2 linked regions of the Caldivirga maquilingensis IC-167 genome follow. Each later gene encodes a partner of the first gene's protein in a complex. Links are inferred from orthologs where the notes say so. Each region holds a gene or a part of one and is shown in the gene's direction. Other genes may lie near its edges.

Evidence for each region. The genes of interacting proteins can lie anywhere in the genome.
Region 2: the proteins of CMAQ_RS02760 (region 1) and tuf are in contact, whole or in part, in a crystal structure (PDB 7CSL), measured with the Pyrococcus horikoshii proteins. The link is inferred for Caldivirga maquilingensis IC-167 from one-to-one orthologs. Residues at the interface, in WP_010884146.1 of Pyrococcus horikoshii: Phe4, Leu6, Val7, Val9, Arg11, Met13, Pro14, Thr15, Asp16, Pro17, Leu38, Ala39, Lys40, Glu44, Pro45, Ile46, Ala47, Phe48, Gly49, Leu50, Tyr56, Leu58, Arg60, Asp61, Glu62, Glu63, Tyr65, Ser66, Phe67, Asp68; in WP_010885563.1 of Pyrococcus horikoshii: Val16, Lys20, Ser21, Lys62, Arg65, Glu66, Arg67, Gly68, Val73, Ala74, His75, Ile88, Asp89, Ala90, Pro91, Gly92, His93, Asp95, Phe96, Lys98, Asn99, Gly103, Ala104, Asp227, Val228, Tyr229, Ile231, Val234, Val237, Val239.

Annotation. Positions count from the first base shown.
Region 1 is NC_009954.1:573,554-578,689, reverse strand. What follows is about bases 687-3,609. They hold CMAQ_RS02760 (elongation factor 1-beta), read left to right. Parts: upstream 687-1,971; coding sequence 1,972-2,247; downstream 2,248-3,609. Other genes in these bases: CMAQ_RS02755 (CDC48 family AAA ATPase), read left to right, coding at 2,347-3,609; CMAQ_RS02765 (zinc ribbon domain-containing protein), read right to left, coding at 1,178-1,663. In the rest of the region: CMAQ_RS02775 (hypothetical protein), read right to left, coding at 1-538; more of CMAQ_RS02755, read left to right, coding at 3,610-4,554; CMAQ_RS02750 (hypothetical protein), read left to right, coding at 4,597-4,818; amrS (AmmeMemoRadiSam system radical SAM enzyme), read right to left, coding at 4,826-5,136. UniProt on the Methanocaldococcus jannaschii protein: Promotes the exchange of GDP for GTP in EF-1-alpha/GDP, thus allowing the regeneration of EF-1-alpha/GTP that could then be used to form the ternary complex EF-1-alpha/GTP/AAtRNA.
Region 2 is NC_009954.1:1,820,526-1,825,664, reverse strand. Bases 819-3,744 are described here. They hold tuf (translation elongation factor EF-1 subunit alpha), read left to right. Parts: upstream 819-1,575; coding sequence 1,576-2,913; downstream 2,914-3,744. Other genes in these bases: CMAQ_RS08970 (aldo/keto reductase), read right to left, coding at 3,279-3,744; CMAQ_RS08980 (glycosyltransferase family 4 protein), read left to right, coding at 819-1,380. Also shown: CMAQ_RS08985 (tRNA intron endonuclease catalytic-like protein), read right to left, coding at 1-170; more of CMAQ_RS08980, read left to right, coding at 334-818; more of CMAQ_RS08970, read right to left, coding at 3,745-4,334; CMAQ_RS08965 (hypothetical protein), read left to right, coding at 4,415-5,139. UniProt on the Methanocaldococcus jannaschii protein: GTP hydrolase that promotes the GTP-dependent binding of aminoacyl-tRNA to the A-site of ribosomes during protein biosynthesis.

The DNA of each region.
Region 1 (5,136 bases):
ATGTTAAGTTACTTGAGTTCAGGAGTTTAAGTATGGATTGAGTCTCATTATAAGCCGTCGTATTGCCAAGTCTTAGGCTTAACTCCGCAGCTGCATTAACCTTAGCCTTAATTAAGTCTATTATTTGTAGGCACGTGTAGTTAATAGTCCCTTCATGACTCAGCCTACTCATTAAGGTAACATACGTCTCCTCCTCATAGCCCACTGCCTGCTGGATGTAGTTGAGGGACTTAATGCATTCACCAAGGTTAAGTGTTTCATTAGCCTCACTTAAGAGTTGGGAAGCATTCAGTAGGTCAGTATTAATTATTGAATACTCACCAGTGGCGTTGGCTATTATGAGTACCTTAATGTATAATTCCTGGGCTATCATCATGTTGACGCTGGCTGCAGTGCAGGTTAATGATGAGTTAACGGTAATAGTGTAATTAACTGGAGGGTCACTTGAGGCCGTTGGTTTCTGGGTAAGTGAGTGAACCGCAATAACACTAACCACCAGTGCTGCTACGGCTATTAAGGCCAGGTACCTCCACTTCATGTGTTGAGTAAATGAGTAGTTGTTAATAAGGTTTTTCATATTCCACTATTCTGAGGCGCAATGAAGTAACCCTAAGTCCGCTAAATCCTTAAAAACACTTAAATTAGTGGCTGGTAATGGCGGCAGTAAGTGCACGCTCTAGGCCGAGGCCGAAGCTTTATGGACCAGAGGTTTACTACTGTACATCATGCGGTAGCCCAATTGCGCCATTTAAGAGGGCAACCCACTTCCTATGCCCAAACTGCGGTAAATATGAGATTTGGAGGTGCGAACGCTGTAGGAGGGAGGGAAATACCTACAAGTGCCCGGTCTGCGGCTTTGAGGGCCCCTAATTAAGTGTCTAAATATTACTTCCCGCTTAACCTCAATATTAAATTAAGTGGATCCTGGTTAGAATCAAAGGAGGCTTAATTATGGGTTCCCCATGAAATTAAAAACCAGACTTACCCAGTGCTATTATTACTTCTTTACGCATTTTTAATGCCGTGGATTAATGAACTGACCTCCTCCCCGCCCTAAAGGGTGAGGGTTCCTTTAGGGTGGTTCATTGGTTCCCCGCATCTATTCGGGCTATATCTTTCATCCGTGGGGCAGTCGAGGGGGGTCAGAAGCTCCTCCCATTTTGACTAGAATTCTCTTCTAAATATTCAGCAAGGCTATTACATCTCTATTGTCTTCGAATCCGCATGTAGAATACTTTAATGCCTTATAGCCGTTTGCAACAAGCCTGTTTCCGCACCTAGGGCACGTTGTCGATGTTCCCTTAGGCTCTACAGCAACTACTTTTACACCATGCTTTTCTGCCTGCCAGTCAATCCAGTAGATGAGTCTTCTATAGGAGAGCACTATCATTCTTACTCTGTGTGTCTTTGGTAGCTCTCTTAGAGCTTCCACTAACCCTTTCAAGTCCTCTCTGGCTACAGCTAAGCTGTTTCGCTTAGCTTCGAGATCTATCTTTAGAGCCGTCTTCTTCGCCCAGTACTCGGCAATGTTTCTAGCCTTTCTGTGGAAGTACCTTATACGCTCATGTATTCTCTTCCTGCGCATCCATGGTCTGTACTTTCCATGAGAGTACTTCTTCATGAGCTTCTCGGCAAGTAACCTGTAGTGCATGGCTCTATCCACAGTTGTTTCAACTCTTTTAACAATGCTGAGTTGCCAAAGTAGATATACCTCTCGTTAATGTCCACGGCTAGAACAACCTATAGGCTCTACTTTCACAGGCTTTGGAACCCTCACTCACCCCTATACTTCCTTATGCTTACCTTCCTGAGGCACCTTAGGCACGTAGCGTAGAACTGTTTTCCCCTTGTATCCCCACCTTGAAAAGGCGAGGCTTTCAGCTGTAAATAGGCTGAAATGTGGCTCCTGTTTTAATTAACTGGTACAGTAAATTTTATATAATGCGTATTTTAGGGGACATGGTGAATTAAATGGCTCAAATATACTACGTGTACAGGGTTACCCCAAGTAGGGAGGATGTTGACTACGAGAAGCTTAAGCAGGTTATTAAGGGTAAGCTTGAGCCGAAGTACCCTGTTAAGGGTATTGAGGAGGAGGAGATTGGTTTCGGTATTAAGGCCTTGAAAATACACATAGTTACGCCTGAGTCCGATGAGTACACTAGTGATGAGATTGAGAACATACTATCCCAGATAGAGGACATTGGAGGCATTGAGCTCGAGTACTTCACCAGGGTTAGCTTCTAAAAACACAACCAGCCCTAGCCTTGGATTAGCCTTTGCAGCCTCATGCCTAAGGTTGCGGGGCATTAAAAGTTTTATAAACCCATAGTTTAATTCTCACCTATGTCCGGTGAGGAGGGTTGGATTGAGCTTCGGGTGGCTGAGGCTAAGCAGAGGGATGCTGGTAGACCCATTGTTCGCATTGACCCAACTATTATGAGGGATTACGGTATTGAGCCAGGTACCGTGGTTTACATTAAGGGTAAGAGGCTAACGGCAGCTAAGGTAATGTATGGTTTACCTGAGGATGATGGTAGAGGGGTTATTAGGATGAATTCAATCATTAGGAAGAACGCCGACGTTAGCGTTAATGATACTGTTAAGGTTAAGGTAACTGAAGCTAAGCAGGCTCAATTGGTTAAACTAGCCCCAGTCTCAATGACGTTATCAATTGAGCAGAACTTCGAGAATTACGTTAAGCAGAGGCTTAAAGACTACGTGCTAATGGAGGGTGATTTAATACAAATACTGGTGCTTGGGCAGTCCCTAATATTCCAGGCTATTCAAGTTAAGCCAAGTAATACACCGGTTATTGTTGATGATGAGACCCAGGTTAAGGTGCTTGAGAAGCCTGTGGAGAATATTAGGATACCTCGTGTTACTTGGGAGGATATTGGTGATTTGGAGGAGGCTAAGCAGAAGATTCGTGAGCTTGTGGAGTTGCCTCTTAAGCATCCTGAGTTGTTTAGGCATCTTGGTATTGAGCCCCCTAAGGGTGTTTTACTAATTGGTCCTCCTGGTACTGGTAAGACTCTCTTGGCTAAGGCTGTTGCTAATGAGGCTGATGCGTACTTCGTCTCCATTAATGGTCCTGAGATTGTTAGTAAGTATTACGGTGAGTCTGAGGCTAGGTTGAGGGAGATTTTCGATGAGGCTAAGCGTAATGCACCAGCAATAATATTCATTGATGAAATAGACAGCATAGCACCAAAACGCGAGGAAGTAACCGGTGAGGTGGAGAAGCGCATAGTGGCCCAATTACTAACACTAATGGATGGTTTACAGGAGAGGGGTCAAGTAGTTGTTATAGGAGCAACGAATAGGCCGGATGCAGTGGACCCAGCATTAAGAAGACCAGGAAGATTCGACAGAGAGATTTGGATTAACCCACCTGACACTAGGGGTAGGTATGAGATACTGCTCGTCCACACTAGGAATATGCCCCTTGAGAAGGATGTCGACTTAAGGAAGCTCGCTGAGATAACGTACGGCTACACTGGAGCCGACATAGCTGCATTAGCCAGGGAGGCCGCAATGAAGGCTTTACGTAGAGCTCTTCAACAAGGCATAATTAACCCAGATGACCCTAACACCTTCACTGATGAGAACCTGAGTAGAATAAAGGTTACTATGCAGGACTTCATGGATGCTATGCGTGAGATAATACCAAGTGCCCTGAGGGAGATTTACATTGAGGTTCCTAAGGTTCGCTGGAGTGATGTTGGCGGATTAGAGGAGGCTAAGCAGGAGCTTAGGGAGGCTGTTGAGTGGCCTCTCAAGTACCCGAATAGGTTTAAGATAATGGGCATTAGGCCGCCTAAGGGTATTTTGTTGTTTGGTCCTCCTGGTACTGGTAAGACTCTCTTGGCTAAGGCTGTTGCCAATGAGAGTGGTGCAAACTTCATAGCCGTCCGCGGCCCTGAAATACTGAGTAAGTGGTTTGGTGAGAGTGAGAAGGCTATTAGGGAAATATTCAAGAAAGCCAGAATGGCAGCACCATGCGTAGTATTCTTCGACGAAATAGACGCAATAGCACCAGCAAGAGGATATACGTTGGATACATCTGCGATGGATAGGATTGTGGCTCAATTATTGGCTGAGATGGATGGAATAGCGGCGTTGGAGAATGTTGTTGTTATAGGCGCCACCAATAGGCCTGATATGCTTGACCCAGCATTACTAAGACCAGGAAGATTCGACAGAATAATATACGTACCACCACCGGATAAGCCCAGTAGGTTTGAGATACTTAAGGTGCATACTAGGAATGTGCCCTTAGCTAAGGATGTTGACCTATGGAGGTTAGCTGACTTACTTGAGTACTACACTGGAGCCGACATTGAACTACTGGTTAGGGAGGCGGCGTTAACGGCTCTTAGAGAGAACCCTAATGCAACCGAGGTTACCATGGAGGACTTCTCCAAGGCAATGAATAAGATTAGGGCTACTTTAACCCCTGAGATGATTAAGTTCTATGAGTCATGGTGGGATAGGTTTAAGACTAGTCAAGTTAGGGCTAGGGAGCAGAGGAAGGCTGAAATATTCATTTAATCTGCAAAACCTTTAATAAGGCCTTATTTTCCACTAGCATGAATGAGTAAGCCATCATTCCCGCTTCACTACGTTATATACCAGTACCTTAAGATGAAGAAGGAGTCATCAATTAAGGACCTGATGCAGGCTTTAAAGGCGTTCGGTTACGATAATGTGGATGAGGGTGAGGTACTTAAGGTGCTTATGAGGCTTGAGTTAAATGGCCTAGTGACCGTTAGCACTGATAGGAAGTACAGGTACTACATTAAGCTTAGGCAGTAGCGGTAAGCTACTCACCCTGCCTTAACCTACCTCTAATAGCCTCCACGTCTGATTTAGTAACCTTAGTGTACTTTGTGAATAAGTGGATTGGGACGTAGGCGAATCTATCCTCCCTCCACGTTGGCCAAACTTTACCATCAATGTTGATCTTAGCCCCACAGAACCTGCACCTATTATCCTCAGTTAAGTTAACCTCAAGTATCTGGAATCCATACCTCCTGATAACCACGTTACCGCAGTTAGGGCAGTAGGTGTTCTCAAGCTTATGCCCGGGGACATTACCTAGGTAAACGTACCTGAACCCCATCCTCCTCGCTA
Region 2 (5,139 bases), 1.2 Mb from region 1 along the record:
TCAACGTAAACCTTAAAGTCGCCAATATATATTAAGTAAGCTAATTCTATTGGATCTATTTTATCCGGGTCAAGAGGCCTCTTATCATTGAGAAGTAACCTAGATAATTCATCTTCAATGATGTAGAAATCCCCCACACTCTTAACCCTAAGAATCTTAGCACTCCTCATGGTAAGCAGAGTAAGCTATCTATTAAACTGGTTAAAAACATTTTCAATGATTATAAGTGAAGCTCAATGCATTATGAAGTCCCCAGCTACTTTAAGCTGTTGATTCAAGTTAGGGTCTTCTAGAATTATTAATACTTAATACCACCGGTGCAGTGAGTAGCCGGTGAATGTAGCAGTAACCTATGATACCTTAAGTAGATGGGGTGGACAAGAATTAGTAACATACGCCATGGTTAAGGCTCTTAGTGAAAGTGGGTTCACAGTGGATGTTATCCTACTCTTCAATGGGGGGATAGACAGCAGGATCAATGATATACCAGCCCGAAGGATAGTAAGTGCTTTTGATCATGATCCTAATCTACCCATACGTGGGTTAAGTAGAAACATTATAACAGGAATAATGAGTTTAGGCTATGATTTAACAATAAACACTGTTTACCATGTTATGATTTGGCCATTCGATATAGGTTACTTAAATAACCCAGGAACATACATGCCACCTTATAGGCTTAGGAGGAGAATTCTCCTAGAATTTAATAGAGTAGTATTACCTATCCTAGGGCCTAGGCTACTTCTGGCTAATTCAAAGTGGACTCTTAATCAATTACCCTATAGACCAAGGTTAAGCGGTGTGCTTTATCCCCCAGTAATGCCGCATCAATGCGGTTCAGTGAGTAAAGAGGAAATGGTGGTTACTGTGGGTAGAATAGCCCCTGATAAGAGGATTATAGATGCTGTTAAGATAATGGAGGCAGTCTACGCTAATTACCCTAAGGCCTCATTCTACGTAATTGGACTACCCTACAACCAGGAGTACTTTAGGCTTGTTAAGGAGCAGGCTAAGCATGTTGAATTCATACTTGATGCCAGTGAGGAAACCAAGTGGGATTACTTATGTAGAGCCAAGGTACTACTCCACACTGCTATCAATGAGCATTTCGGTCTTGTTGCAGCTGAGGCCCAGTACGCTGGGGTAGTGCCTGTTGTGCATAAGTCGGGTGGCTTATGGAGTGACATAGTTGGATATGGTGAATTTGGGTTAGGGTACTTAAGCAATAATGAGGCTGTTGAATCAATAATCAGGCTGCTGAGTAATGGGGAGTTATTTAACGCCTACAGTATGAGGGTTAAGGAACATTCAATACTATTCACCTATGAGGCCTTTAAAAGTAGGCTAATAAGCTATGTTAAGTCATTAATTAAACCTTAACCTTAATGAATTACTAATTAATGCTAACAGGAAAGCTGCAAAGCACTTAATGCTAATAATTCTCACTACGTAGAATAAGGAGTAGACAGGCTTTCAGTGGGGTATTATTAGTTATGAGTGGGGATTTACTGCTTAAGCATTGTGTATTAGGGATCCGTTCAGTTAAATTTTTAAAGAGTAAATTAATGGCTTCTATTGATGAGCATAATAAAGAACCCTACTGAGAGTGCATTGAAGAAGCCCCACTTAAACCTAGCTATAATAGGGCATGTGGATCATGGTAAGTCAACATTAACGGGTAGGCTACTGCTTGAAACAGGTTATGTTGATGAGAAGGCATTCGCTGAACTTGAGGCTGAGGCTAAGAAATTAGGTAAGGAGGACTTCAAATACGCCTGGATAATGGATAGGCTTAAGGAGGAGAGGGAGAGAGGTGTCACAATTGAGGCCATGCACGTTGGCTTCGAAACACCTAAATACTTCTTCACAATAATAGACCTACCTGGTCATAGGGACTTCGTAAAGAACATGATAGTTGGTGCAAGCCAGGCTGATGCCGCATTATTAGTTGTTTCAGCAAGGCCAGGTGAGTTTGAGTCTGGTGTTGGTCCACAGGGACAGACAAGGGAGCACTTATTCCTAGCATGGACACTTGGTATAAGGAACCTAATAGTTGCCGTTAATAAGATGGATGTTGTTAACTATGATCAAAAGAGGTATGAGCAGATAAAGGGTGAGTTAAGTAAGATACTTAAGATACTTAGGTATGATGTTAATAAAGTACCCTTCATACCTGTAAGCGCAGTGAGAGGTGATAATATTAAGGTTAAGAGCAGTAACATGCCTTGGTATAATGGTCCAGTCCTACTGGAGGCTCTTGATGCAATTGAACCACCACCAAGGCCAATTGATAAGCCACTTAGGCTACCTATCCAGGACGTATTCTCAATAACAGGTGCTGGTACGGTAATAACCGGTAGAGTTGAGTCAGGTGTGGTTAAGGTTGGTGACACCATAGTAGCGTTACCACCAGCTAAGGTTGGTGACGTGAGGAGTATTGAAACACACCATATGAAGCTTGAGGAGGCTAAGGCAGGTGATAACGTGGGTATTAACGTCAGGGGCTTTGAGAGACAAGACTTAAAGAGAGGTGATGTAGTTGGTCATCTAAACAACCCACCAACAGTTGCCGAGGAGATAGTGGCGAGAATAGCAGTCCTAGAGCACCCAACCACAATAGGCGTTGGGTACACTCCAGTAATGCATGTTCACACAGCCACTGTACCAACCCAAATAATAGAATTAATATCAAGGCTAGACCCAGCCACTGGGCAAACTGTTGAGCAGAAGCCTCAATTCATAAAGAGGGGTGATGTAGCAATGGTTAGGCTTAAGCCACTTAAGCCAGTGGTTGTTGAAAGGTTCTCAGACCTACCTGCCTTAGGCAGGTTCTCGCTTAGAGACATGGGTAGAACCGTGGCGGCTGGGCAAATAATAGAGATTAAACCAGCTAAAGTTGAGATAAAGAGGTAATGAGCAGTTTTTCGTCACTTGAGCATTTAAAAATCAAATTAACGTAAATTATACCTTCCAGTAAGCTTCATTATGCATAGTATTACTTCCTACCATTATTAATGCGGGTAATTAATAAAAACACCGATACCCAACACCAGTGGTGATTAGTGAGTAGGGGTGCTTCTGAGTTGTGTGATGAATTGAACCCGGCATGACGAAGATAAGGCAAGTCCTGCATCTTACAGGGAATTAGGGTAAGGGGCTTTGGTCTATATATGGGTGTCAGTATCCCTGCATAGTCCACATCCCCTAGTCCCTAGGATGGGAGGAGGTTGGTCTGATTCGTGGATGGGGGAGTATTTTAATGGTTAAGTAATGCGGGGTCATTGAGTTAGTTTCACTACTCTCTCATACTTAACCTCCCAATTAACCTTAGCCATTTTAGAAATCTCATCCAATCTCTTCATCACATCGCCACTTAACTTAACATTAATACTCCCTACATCGTCTTCAAGTTGAGTTACGCTTGTGGCACCTATTATTGGAATTACAGTAACCCCCATTTCCTCCGACTTCCTTAAAATCCAAGCCAACGCTAATTGAGCATCAGTAACCCCTAATTCCATCGCCAATTCATGGAACTCCCTCATAGCCTTCAATGTCTCTGGGGTTAAATACCTCCACCGTATCTCATCAACGTAACCTGCCCTAGACATTTCAGGTATACCATTAAGGTACTTTCCAGTTAATACACCTTGGGCTAAGGGAATGTAGGCCATTATGCCTAAGCCATATTTACTAGCTAATGGAATCTTATCCTTCTCAATATCCCTCTCAATGAGGTTATACGGCTCCTGCATTGCTATGAATGGTAGGTGAATTTGCCTTGAGTAATTAACAATATACTCTATATCCTCAGGGTGGAAGTAGCTTTCACCAACATAATTAACAAGACCTTGACTAACCAAGTCCTTTAAGGTATCTAAGGTTTCCTCGATTGGTGTAGATGGATCAGGCCTATGCATTAAGTATATGTCCACGTAACTAGTATCCAATCTCCTTAACGACTCCTTAATCTGCCACCTAATGTGCTTCCTAGATAAACCCTCACCATTAGGCCAAGGAGCCATCCTTCCCCTAACTTTTGTTGCTATGACTAGTGATTCTCTATCATAACCTTTTATTGCCTTGCCTAGTATCCTCTCAGCATTACCGGCGTGGATGTAATCCGGCCCTTGCATTGTTCCATGGTATACGTTGGCTGTATCAATGAAGTTAATACCCAGGTCAATAGCCCTCCTAATTATCCTAACAGACTCCTCCTCATCAACCTTATAAACACCATACTCATCCCTAACCCTAGAAGGAGGAAGATGCCACAAACCAAGACATAACTGCGAAACCTGTAGTCCACTATTACCGAACCTAACATACCTCATGATTTTAATCTCCTCTATCCAAACCTTATTAACTTATTGTTCTCGAAACGCATAATAATTGGCTTAACGAAGCTTATGCTATGGATAGGAGAATAATAGTGGGTGTGGTGGTTGCAGTATTGGTGGCGTCAATCTGCTCATTGGCCCAGGGAAACTATGAGAATTACGTTAAGATAATTGGGGTTAACTACACTAGCCCAGTGGAGGTGGGGCAGCCTACTAATATAACAGTTCTAGTTGAGTATGCCCCTCCATGCCTTATAACAAGCCCAAACTCATGTATGTCAACAATAATGGTGGTGTTGAGTAATGGATCATTAATACTTGGGAGTTTACCAGTAGATACTGCACCAGGTATACTTAAGTTCGTTTTCACAGTATCTTTAATGCAGGTTGGTGTTAATAGGTTAAACATAAGCCTCTATTACCTGCTTAATGGAACCTGGGTTCTCGTTGATGAGAAAGCCGTAAACATAACTGTTGAACCTCAATTAACCACCAGGATATATACTGTTACTGCATCAAATACCACATCAGTTACCCCAATATTCGTTAATAAGACTATTACAGTAACTGAAACATCAACCATAACTAAGACCATTACCACAGTCACTACACTGGTTAGTACAGTGAGTAGCACCATCTACTCGACATCTTACAGTACCTTATTGACCACCATTACGTCAACTACCACCATTAATGAGGCTAATACAGTGAGTTATAGCCAAATGGAGTTAATCAACGTATCATTAATCCTATCAATAATCTCACTAATCCTAACAGCAGTAGCATTACTTGTACTAAC